Regions from separate parts of the Micromonospora chersina genome, predicted to be linked through region 2. Evidence: riboswitches for the same ligand, from Rfam matches in the RefSeq annotation. Region 2 holds a riboswitch; the other holds the start of a gene.
The links. Region 2 has a riboswitch for thiamine pyrophosphate ahead of GA0070603_RS23660 (thiamine phosphate synthase). Riboswitches for the same ligand answer to the same signal wherever they lie in the genome.
Positions count from the first base shown of each region.

Region 1: another riboswitch for thiamine pyrophosphate. It lies ahead of GA0070603_RS26770 (ECF transporter S component); the one in region 2 lies ahead of GA0070603_RS23660 (thiamine phosphate synthase).

Region 1 is NZ_FMIB01000002.1:5,734,089-5,738,486, reverse strand. Features, by position in the region: gene GA0070603_RS26780 (AAC(3) family N-acetyltransferase) at 1-572, opposite strand, end outside; gene GA0070603_RS26775 (alpha/beta fold hydrolase) at 569-1,384, opposite strand; TPP riboswitch at 1,462-1,568, shown strand; gene GA0070603_RS26770 (ECF transporter S component) at 1,643-2,233, shown strand; gene GA0070603_RS26765 (ABC transporter ATP-binding protein) at 2,342-3,757, shown strand; gene GA0070603_RS26760 (energy-coupling factor transporter transmembrane component T family protein) at 3,840-4,398, shown strand, end outside.
Region 2 is NZ_FMIB01000002.1:5,064,333-5,068,730, forward strand. Features, by position in the region: gene GA0070603_RS23650 (ABC-F family ATP-binding cassette domain-containing protein) at 1-686, shown strand, start outside; gene GA0070603_RS23655 (aldo/keto reductase) at 708-1,670, shown strand; TPP riboswitch at 1,874-1,984, shown strand; gene GA0070603_RS23660 (thiamine phosphate synthase) at 1,979-2,605, shown strand; gene thiO (glycine oxidase ThiO) at 2,599-3,687, shown strand; gene thiS (sulfur carrier protein ThiS) at 3,678-3,878, shown strand; gene GA0070603_RS23675 (thiazole synthase) at 3,884-4,398, shown strand, end outside.

The DNA.
Region 1 (4,398 bases), 670 kb from region 2:
GGCGCGGGCTGCCGGTACTCGGCCAGGTGCAGGGAGGTGTTGCTGCCGTGGTCCACGCCGAGCAGCAGCACGTCGGCGTCGAGGTCGTGGAGGCGGGCCAGCGGGGAGCCCTCGCCCAGCATGTCGGCCCGGGCGTGGCCGTCGACGATCCGCGCGGCGGCCGGCCCGAGCGCGGCGAACGACACGTGCGGGTGGTCGCTGCGCCGCGCCCCCGGCCAGGTGCGCACCAGCTCGGCGAACGCGCCCATGAACCGGCTCGGCGTGACCGCCGGGTCGAAGCCCGGCATCTCCTCGCGGATCACCGGCCACCAGTCCGCCGGCACCGGCGGGTTGCTCCACCCCGCCGGGTCGCTGTTCTCCGGCGTGTGGGTGGGCACCACCACCGTGCCGGCCGGGCCGAGCACGTCGCGCAGGGCGAGCAGCACGGCCTCCGGGCCGCCGCAGAGGAAACCCAGCGGGCGCAGGGAGGCGTGCACCAGGACTGTCGCGCCGGGGCGTACCCCCAGGTCGTGGAGCTGCGCGGCGAGCGACGCGCGGGTGTGCGGCCGGGCCGGCGCGGGGCTCGCGGTCATCGGCCGGCGCGGGCCAGGATCGCCGCGGCCAGCGGGCCGGGCGCCTCGTCCGGGATCCAGTGGGTGACGCCGGGCAGCACCACGAAGCGGTAGTCGCCGGTGACGTGGGCGGCGCACGCGTCGGCGGCGGTCCGGCCGATGGCCACGTCCCTGTCGCTCCAGACGAACGTGGTCGGCACGCCCACCGGCCCGACGGCCTTCATGTCCGCCCCGGTCATGGCCCGGTACCAGTTCAGCGCGGCGGTCAGCGCGCCCGGCTCGCGCATCGGGTCGGCGTAGCGGTCCACGTCGCCCACCCCGGCGAGCATCCGGCGCAGGGTCGCCGCGCGGAACGCCAGCAGCACCTTCTCCGCCTTGCCCGGCTTGCGGAACAGGGCGATGTAGGAGGAGCGGGCCTTCTGCCGCGGGTCGGTGGCGAGCGCGTGCCCCATCGCCGCCGGGTGCGGCACCGACACGGCGGTCAGCGTGCGGACCCGCTCCGGGTGCGCGGCCGCAAGCCCCCACGCCACGATCGCGCCCCAGTCATGGCCGACCAGGTGGGCGGTGGTCACCCCGAGCGCGTCGAGCACGGCGGCCGCGTCGGCCACCAGCTCCGGGATCCGGTACGCCGCGACGTCCGCCGGCCGCGCGCCGGGCGAGTAACCGCGCTGGTCGAGGGCGTACGTGCGCAGCCCGGCGGCGTGCAGCGCCGGGGTCACCTCGTCCCACTCGCCGGCGTGCTGCGGGAAACCGTGCAGCAGCAGGACGGCTTCGCCGCCCTCGGGGCCGCCGGTGCGTACCTCGAACGTCAGACCTCGCGCGTCGACCCGCATGATCGCCACCCTAACGGGCGATCGCCCTGCTGGGCCCGGGGCCGGGGTCGGTGCTAGCGTCTCCGACGAGACAACTTCACATCCGACAGGGGAGCGCACAGCGCTGAGAGTGCGGGCCGGTGCCCGCAGACCCTCGAACCTGATCTGGGTAATGCCAGCGCAGGGAGTTCGGTCGACCTCCAGCCGCGCCGCCGTCCGGTGACCACCGGGCGCGGCGTGCGTCTTCTCCTGGTTCCTCACCTGAACTGGGAGTCAGTCATGAACCACACCGACAGCAACCGCTGGCGCACCGTCGACATCGTCGTCGCCTCGGTGATCGCCGTCGCCTTCGGCGTCATCTTCTGGGCCTGGGGGCTGCTCTGGGGCGCCACGGACGCGGCCTTCGCGTTCTTCCCGCCCGCGCAGACACTCATCTACGGCGTCTGGCTGGTGCCGGCCGTGCTCGGCGGGCTGGTCATCCGCAAGCCCGGCGCCTCGCTCTACTGCGAGCTGCTGGCGGCGATCATCTCGGCGCTGCTGGGCAGCCAGTGGGGCGGCATCGTCATCGTGCAGGGCCTCATGCAGGGCCTCGGCGCCGAGCTGGCCTTCGCCGCGTTCCGCTACCGCGCGTACCGGCTGCCGGTCGCCCTGCTGGCCGGCGCGCTGACCGGCCTGACCGCGGCGATCTTCGACTTCGTCTACTGGAACAAGACCTACGACCTGGTCAGCTACCGCCTGCCCTACGCCCTGCTGACCATCGTCAGCGCCACGGTGATCGCCGGCCTGGGCTCCCACCTCCTCACCAAGGCCCTGGCCAACACGGGCGTCCTGGACCGCTTCCCCGCAGGCCGCGACCGCGCCCTGGTGTAACAGCGCACGACCGCGTTGATCATGAAGTTGGCGGCGATGTCGATCTCTGAAACCGCCGTCAACTTCATGATCGACGGGGCAGGGTGGGCCGAGAGGGGAGGTGGGCGCGTGGGTGCCGTGCAGTTGCGGGGGTTCGGGTGGCGGCACGCCGGGCGGAAGGGGTGGGCCCTTCGGGGCGTTGACCTGCGCGTCGAGAGCGGGGAGCGGGTTCTGCTTCTTGGGCCTTCCGGCGCTGGGAAGAGCACTCTGCTTGCCGCGCTGGCCGGGTTGCTGCCGGAGGACTCCGGTGAGCAGGAGGGCACCGTCGAGATCGACGGGCTCGACCCGCGCAAGGCCCGGGAGCGGGTCGGCATCGTCTTCCAGGACCCGGAGAGCCAGCTCGTCATGGCCCGCTGCGGCGACGACGTGGCGTTCGGGCTGGAGAACCGCGGCGTGCCCGCCGAGGAGATCTGGCCCCGGGTGGACGAGGCGCTGCGCCGGGTCGGCTTCCCCTACGACCGCGACCGGCCCACTGCCGCGCTGTCCGGCGGCGAACAGCAGCGGCTCGCCCTGGCCGGCACGCTCGCCCTGCGGCCGGGGCTGCTGCTGCTCGACGAGCCGACCGCCAACCTCGACCCGGCCGGCGCCGACCTGGTCCGCCGGGCCGTCGCGGCCGCCCTGGACGCGGACACCACGCTGATCCTGGTCGAGCACCGGGTCGCCGAGGCGCTGCCGCTGGTCGACCGGGTGGTCGTGCTGGAACCCGGCGGCGGGGTGCGCGCCGACGGGCCGCCCGAGGCGGTCTTCGCCGCACACGGCGACGCGCTGGCCGCCGCCGGGGTCTGGGTGCCGGGCCGCACCGTGCCGCCCCGGCACGCCACCACGCCGCCCGGCGAGGCGCTGCTCACCGCCGACCGGCTCGGCCTGCCGCCCCGGCTGGCCCCCACCGACCTTCGGGTACGCGCCGGCGAGGCGCTCGCCGTCCTCGGCCCGAACGGCGCCGGCAAGTCCACCCTGGCCCTGCTGCTCGGCGGCCTGCTCCGCCCCGGCGCCGGTACGGTCGCCGCCACCCCCGCGCTCGCCGGCCGGGACGCGCGCACTCCCCCGCACCGCTGGCGGGCGCCCGCCCTGGCCGGCCGGATCGGCTCCGTCTTCCAGGACCCGGAGCACCAGTTCGTCACGAGCACCGTCCGGGACGAGTTGGCCCTCGGTCCGCGCCGCACCGGGCAGCCGGAGGCGGCCGTGACGGCCACCGTGGACGCGCTGCTGGAGCGGCTGCGGCTGGACCGGCTGGCGGGCGCCAACCCGTACACCCTCTCGGGCGGGGAGGCGCGGCGGTTGAGCGTGGCGACTGCCCTGGCCACCGCGCCCCGCCTGCTGATCTGCGACGAGCCCACCTTCGGCCAGGACCGGCGGACCTGGCTCGAGCTGGTCGACCTCCTGGCCGACCTGCGCGACGCCGGCCACGGCGTCGTCGCGGTCACCCACGACGCGGACTTCGTCGCCGCGCTGGCCGACCGGACGATCACCCTGGAGCGCCGATGACGCCCGCGCCACTCCGAGCGCCCGGCCGTCGCCCGGCAGCGCCCATGGCGACCGCCACCCCCACCGTCACGGTGGAGCGCCGATGATCAGCGTGAAACCGGTCGCCGCGCCAGGGGCTCCGCTGGCGCGGCGCAACCCGGTGGCGAAGCTGGCCGCCGCGCTGGTCTTCACCCTCATCCTGGTGGCCACCCTCGACCCGGTGGCCCCGGCCATCGCCATCGCCGTCGAACTGGCGGTGCTGCCACTGTTCGGCGTCCGCTACGGCGTGCTGGCCCGGCGGGCCTGGCCCCTGCTGGCCGGCGCCGGCGGCATCCTGGTCACGCTCGTGCTCTTCGCCGCCGACCGTTCCGGCCGGGTGCTGGTCGAGGCCGGCCCGGTCCTGGTCACCGAGGGCGTGCTGGTCACCGCGCTGGGTCTGGTGCTGCGAATGCTCGCCGTGGCGCTGCCCGGGATCCTGGTCTTCGCCACCACCGATCCCACCGACCTGGCCGACGCGCTGATCCAGAACGCGAAGGCGCCCGCCCGGTTCGCCATCGGCGCGCTGGCCGCGTTCCGGCTGGTGCCGCTGCTGGAGGAGGAGTGGCGGATGATCAGCATGGCCCGCCGGGCGCGGGGTGTGGACGCCGGCCGCAACCCGATCG
Region 2 (4,398 bases):
GCGGGCGGACCGGCAAGCGCGCGGTGATCGCCGAGCAGCTCGAACTGGACGGCCTGACCTACCCGTTCGACCTGGAACTCTGGTACGGCGACCGGGTGGCGGTGCTCGGCGCGAACGGCACGGGGAAGTCGCACTTCCTGCGCCTGCTCGCCCGCGGCGGCACCGACCCCGACCCGGCCAACACCCCCGTCGACGGCGCGGCGGCGCTCGCCCCCGTCGCGCACGACGGCCAGGTACGCCTCGGCGCCCGGGTCCGGCCCGGCCACTTCTCGCAGACCCACGACCGGCCCGAGCTGATGGCGAAGACGCTTGTCGACATCCTGTGGCGGGGCGACGAGCACCGGGCCGGCATGGACCGGCACGCGGCCATGGCGGCGCTGTCCCGCTACGAGCTGGCCGGGCAGGGCGACCAGCGCTTCGGCACCCTCTCCGGCGGCCAGCAGGCGCGTTTCCTGGTGCTGCTGCTGGAGCTGTCCGGGGCCACCCTGCTGCTGCTCGACGAGCCGACCGACAACCTCGACCTGGCCTCCGCCGAGGCCCTCGAAGCGGGGCTGGCCGCGTTCGCGGGCACTGTCGTGGCCGTCACCCACGACCGGTGGTTCACCCGCTCCTTCGACCGGTTCGTGCTGTTCCGCGGCGACGGCGAGGTGGTGGAGACCCCGGAGCCGGTCTGGGACGTGCGGTGAGCGCCCGGCCCGCGGCATAGGGTGGATCTCGTGACTGAGATGACCTACCGCCGGCTGGGCGACTCCGGGCTCGTGGTGTCCGTCGTCGGCATCGGCTGCAACAACTTCGGCCGCAAGCTCGACCTCGACGGCACCCGCGCCGTGGTGGACGCCGCGCTCGACGCCGGGATCAACTTCTTCGACACCGCCGACATCTACGGCGAGCCGCAGGGCGGCTCCGAGGAACTGCTCGGGCAGGCGCTCAAGGGCCGCCGGGACGACGTGGTGGTCGCCACCAAGTTCGGCATGGACATGCACGGCCTCAACGGGCCGGACCACGGCGCCCGGGGCGCCCGCCGCTACATCGCCCGGGCCGTCGAGGCGTCACTGCGCCGGCTCGACACCGACCACATCGACCTGTACCAGATGCACGAGCCCGACCCGGGCACCCCCATCGACGAGACCCTCGCCGCGCTCGACGACCTGGTGACCGCCGGCAAGGTGCGCTACCTCGGCAACTCGAACTTCGCCGGCTGGCAGATCGCCGACGCCGACTGGGTGGCATCGTCGAACGGGCGGACCCGCTTCATCTCCGCCCAGAACCACTACTCGCTGCTGGAGCGGAGCGTGGAGGCCGAGGTGATCCCGGCGTGCGAGCGGTTCGGCCTGGGCATGCTGCCGTTCTTCCCCCTCGCCAACGGGCTGCTCACCGGCAAGTACCAGCGCAACGAGGCCCCGCCCGCGGGCAGCCGGCTCTCCGGCGGCGGCCGGTACGCCGAGCGCCTCGCCGCCGCGGACTGGGACACCATCGAGGCCATCTCGGAGTTCGCGGCCGAGCGCGGGCTCAGCATGCTCCAGGTGGCCATCGGCGGGCTCGCCGCCCGGCCGGCGGTGACCTCCGTGATCGCCGGCGCCACCACGCCCGAGCAGGTACGCGCCAACGCCGAGGCGGGCACCTGGCAGCCCACCGACGAGGACCTCGACGCCCTCGACGCGATTCTCTGAGACACCCTCCGCTGCCCCGGCGCCGCCCAACCGGCACCGGGGCAGCGCGCTGTCCACCGCGCGCACGCCGCCGCCCCGTCCGACCCGGACAGCATCACGTGACCGCGAGATCACCCGCTGTCCCCATCCTCCATCCGGGACGGTCGGTGGGAATTTCCGCACCCACCCTTGGCGGATCCGCGCCCACGTCGTACGGTAGGCCGCAAGTGACCCACGGGAGCCCGGTGCCACCGGGCTGAGAGGGGGGCTGGAAGCCCCCGACCGTCGAACCTGATCCGGGTAATGCCGGCGCAGGGAGGAGAGTTGCCGTGCCGTCCCTGGGACGACTGCATCTGATCACCGACACCCGGCCGGGGCGGGACCCGCTCGCCGTGCTGCGCGCCGCCCTGCCGGTGGCCCGCGCCGAGCTGGTCGTTCAGGTCCGGGTGGAGGACGACGCCACCGACCGGGAGGCGTACGAGCTGGCACAGCGGGTGGTCGGGCTGTGCCGGCCGTACGGGGCGACGTGCCTGGTCAACGACCGGCTGCACGTGGCGCTGGCGGTGGCGGCCGCCGGCGGCCACGTCGGTGCGGAGGACCTGCCCGTGGCGGCGGCCCGCCGGGTGCTGGGCGCCGGCGCCGTGCTCGGTGCGACCGCGCGGGAGCCGGGCGGCGCAGCCGCGGCGGTGGCCGCCGGGGTCACCTACCTGGGCGTGGGCCCCTGCCACGCCACCACCACAAAGGCCGGCCTGCCCGACCCGATCGGCCCCGAGGGGGTACGCGCGGTGGCCGGCGCCGTGGACGTGCCGGTGATCGCCATCGGCGGGGTGACCGTCGCGTCGGTGCCGGCGCTGCGGGCCGCCGGGGCGTACGGGGTGGCGGTGGTGGGTGCGCTCTCCGCGAGCCCCGATCCCGCCCGCACGACGGCCGAGCTGATCGAGGCCCTGACGTGCTGACCCGACCGGACGTCGCCGTTGTGGGGGCGGGACCGGTCGGGCTGGCGATCGCGTGGCGGTGCGCGGCCCGGGGGCTGCGCGTGACCGTGCACGACCCGGCGCCCGGCTCCGGGGCCTCGCACGTGGCCGCGGGGATGCTCTCGCCGGTGGCCGAGGCGTACTTCGGCGAGCACGAGCTGACCGGCCTGCTCGCCGAGTCCGCCGCCCGCTGGCCCCGCTTCGCCGCCGACCTGGCCGAGGCGTCCGGCGCCGACGTCGGGTACCGCGCCGACGGCACCCTGGTGGTCGGGCTCACCGCCGACGACCTGGCCGAGGCGCGGCGGCTGTGGTCGTACCAGCAGGGGTTGGGGCTGCCGATCACGCCGCTGCGCCCCTCGGAGCTGCGCGACCGCGAGCCGGCGCTGGCCCCGCGGGTCCGCGGCGGCGCGGTCGCACCCGGCGACCACCAGGTCGACCCGCGCCGGCTGGTTCCCGCGCTGCGGGCGGCGGCCGAGCGGGCCGGCGCCGTGCTGCGCCCGGCCCGGGTGGGCGCGCTGTCCGAGGTGGACGCGCGGGTCACCGTGGTCGCGGCCGGCTGCGGCGCCGCCGACCTGACCGGGCTGCCGGTCCGGCCGGTCAAGGGCCAGGTGCTCCGGCTCCGCGCGCCCGGCCGCGGCGCGCCGGACTTCCGGCACGTGATCCGGGGGTACGCCGACGGCGAGTCGATCTACCTGGTGCCCCGGGACAGCGGGGAGGTGGTGGTCGGGGCGACAGTCGAGGAGCGCGCCGACACCGAGGTGACCGCCGGGGCGGTGCTGCGGCTGCTCCGCGCCGCCGTGGACCTGGTGCCGGAGCTGGCCGAGTACGACCTGGTCGAGGCCACCGCCGGGCTGCGCCCCGGCACGCCGGACAACGCGCCGATCATCGGGTCGCTGCCCGGCCGGCCCGGCGTGCTCGTGGCCACCGGGCACCACCGGCACGGCATCGTGCTCACCCCGGTCACCGCCGACCTGGTCACCGAGCTGATCGTCACCGGCGAGCCGGACCCGCTGCTCGCCCCCTTCACCCCGGACCGGTTCGGGAAGGAGCGCAGGTGGAACTGATCGTCAACGGCGCGGGACGCGACCTGCCCGGCGGCTCGACAGTCGCGGACGTGGTGCGCGCGGTCACCGCCCAGGAGCGCGGCCTGGCGGTCGCCGTGAACGGTGAGGTGGTGCCGCGCGGCGGCTGGTCGGCGACCGTGCTGCGCGACGGCGACCGGGTCGAGGTGCTCAGCGCCGCCCAGGGCGGGTGAGCCGGATGTCCCTGGAGATCGGCGGCGTCCGGTTCGGCTCGCGGCTCGTCCTCGGCACCGGCGGCGCGGCCAACCTGCACGTGCTGGAACAGGCGATCCGCGCCTCCGGCACCGAGCTGGTGACCCTCGCGCTGCGCCGGGTGGACACCGCCCCCGGCGCGGCCGGCGGCCTGCTCGACCTGCTGGACCGGTGCGGCGTACGGCTGCTGCCGAACACGGCTGGCTGTTACACGGCGTCCGAGGCGGTGAAGGTGGCGCGGCTGGCCCGGGAGGCGTTCGACACCGACTGGGTGAAGCTGGAGGTGATCGGCGACGAGCGCACGCTGCTGCCCGACGGGGTGGAGCTGCTGCGTGCCGCCGAGGAACTGGTGGCCGACGGGTTCACGGTGCTGCCGTACACCTCGGACGATCCGGTCCTGGCCCGCCGGCTGGCCGACGTGGGCTGCGCGGCGGTGATGCCGGCCGGTGCGCCCATCGGCTCGGGGCTGGGGGTGAGCAACCCGCACCACATCCGGCTGAT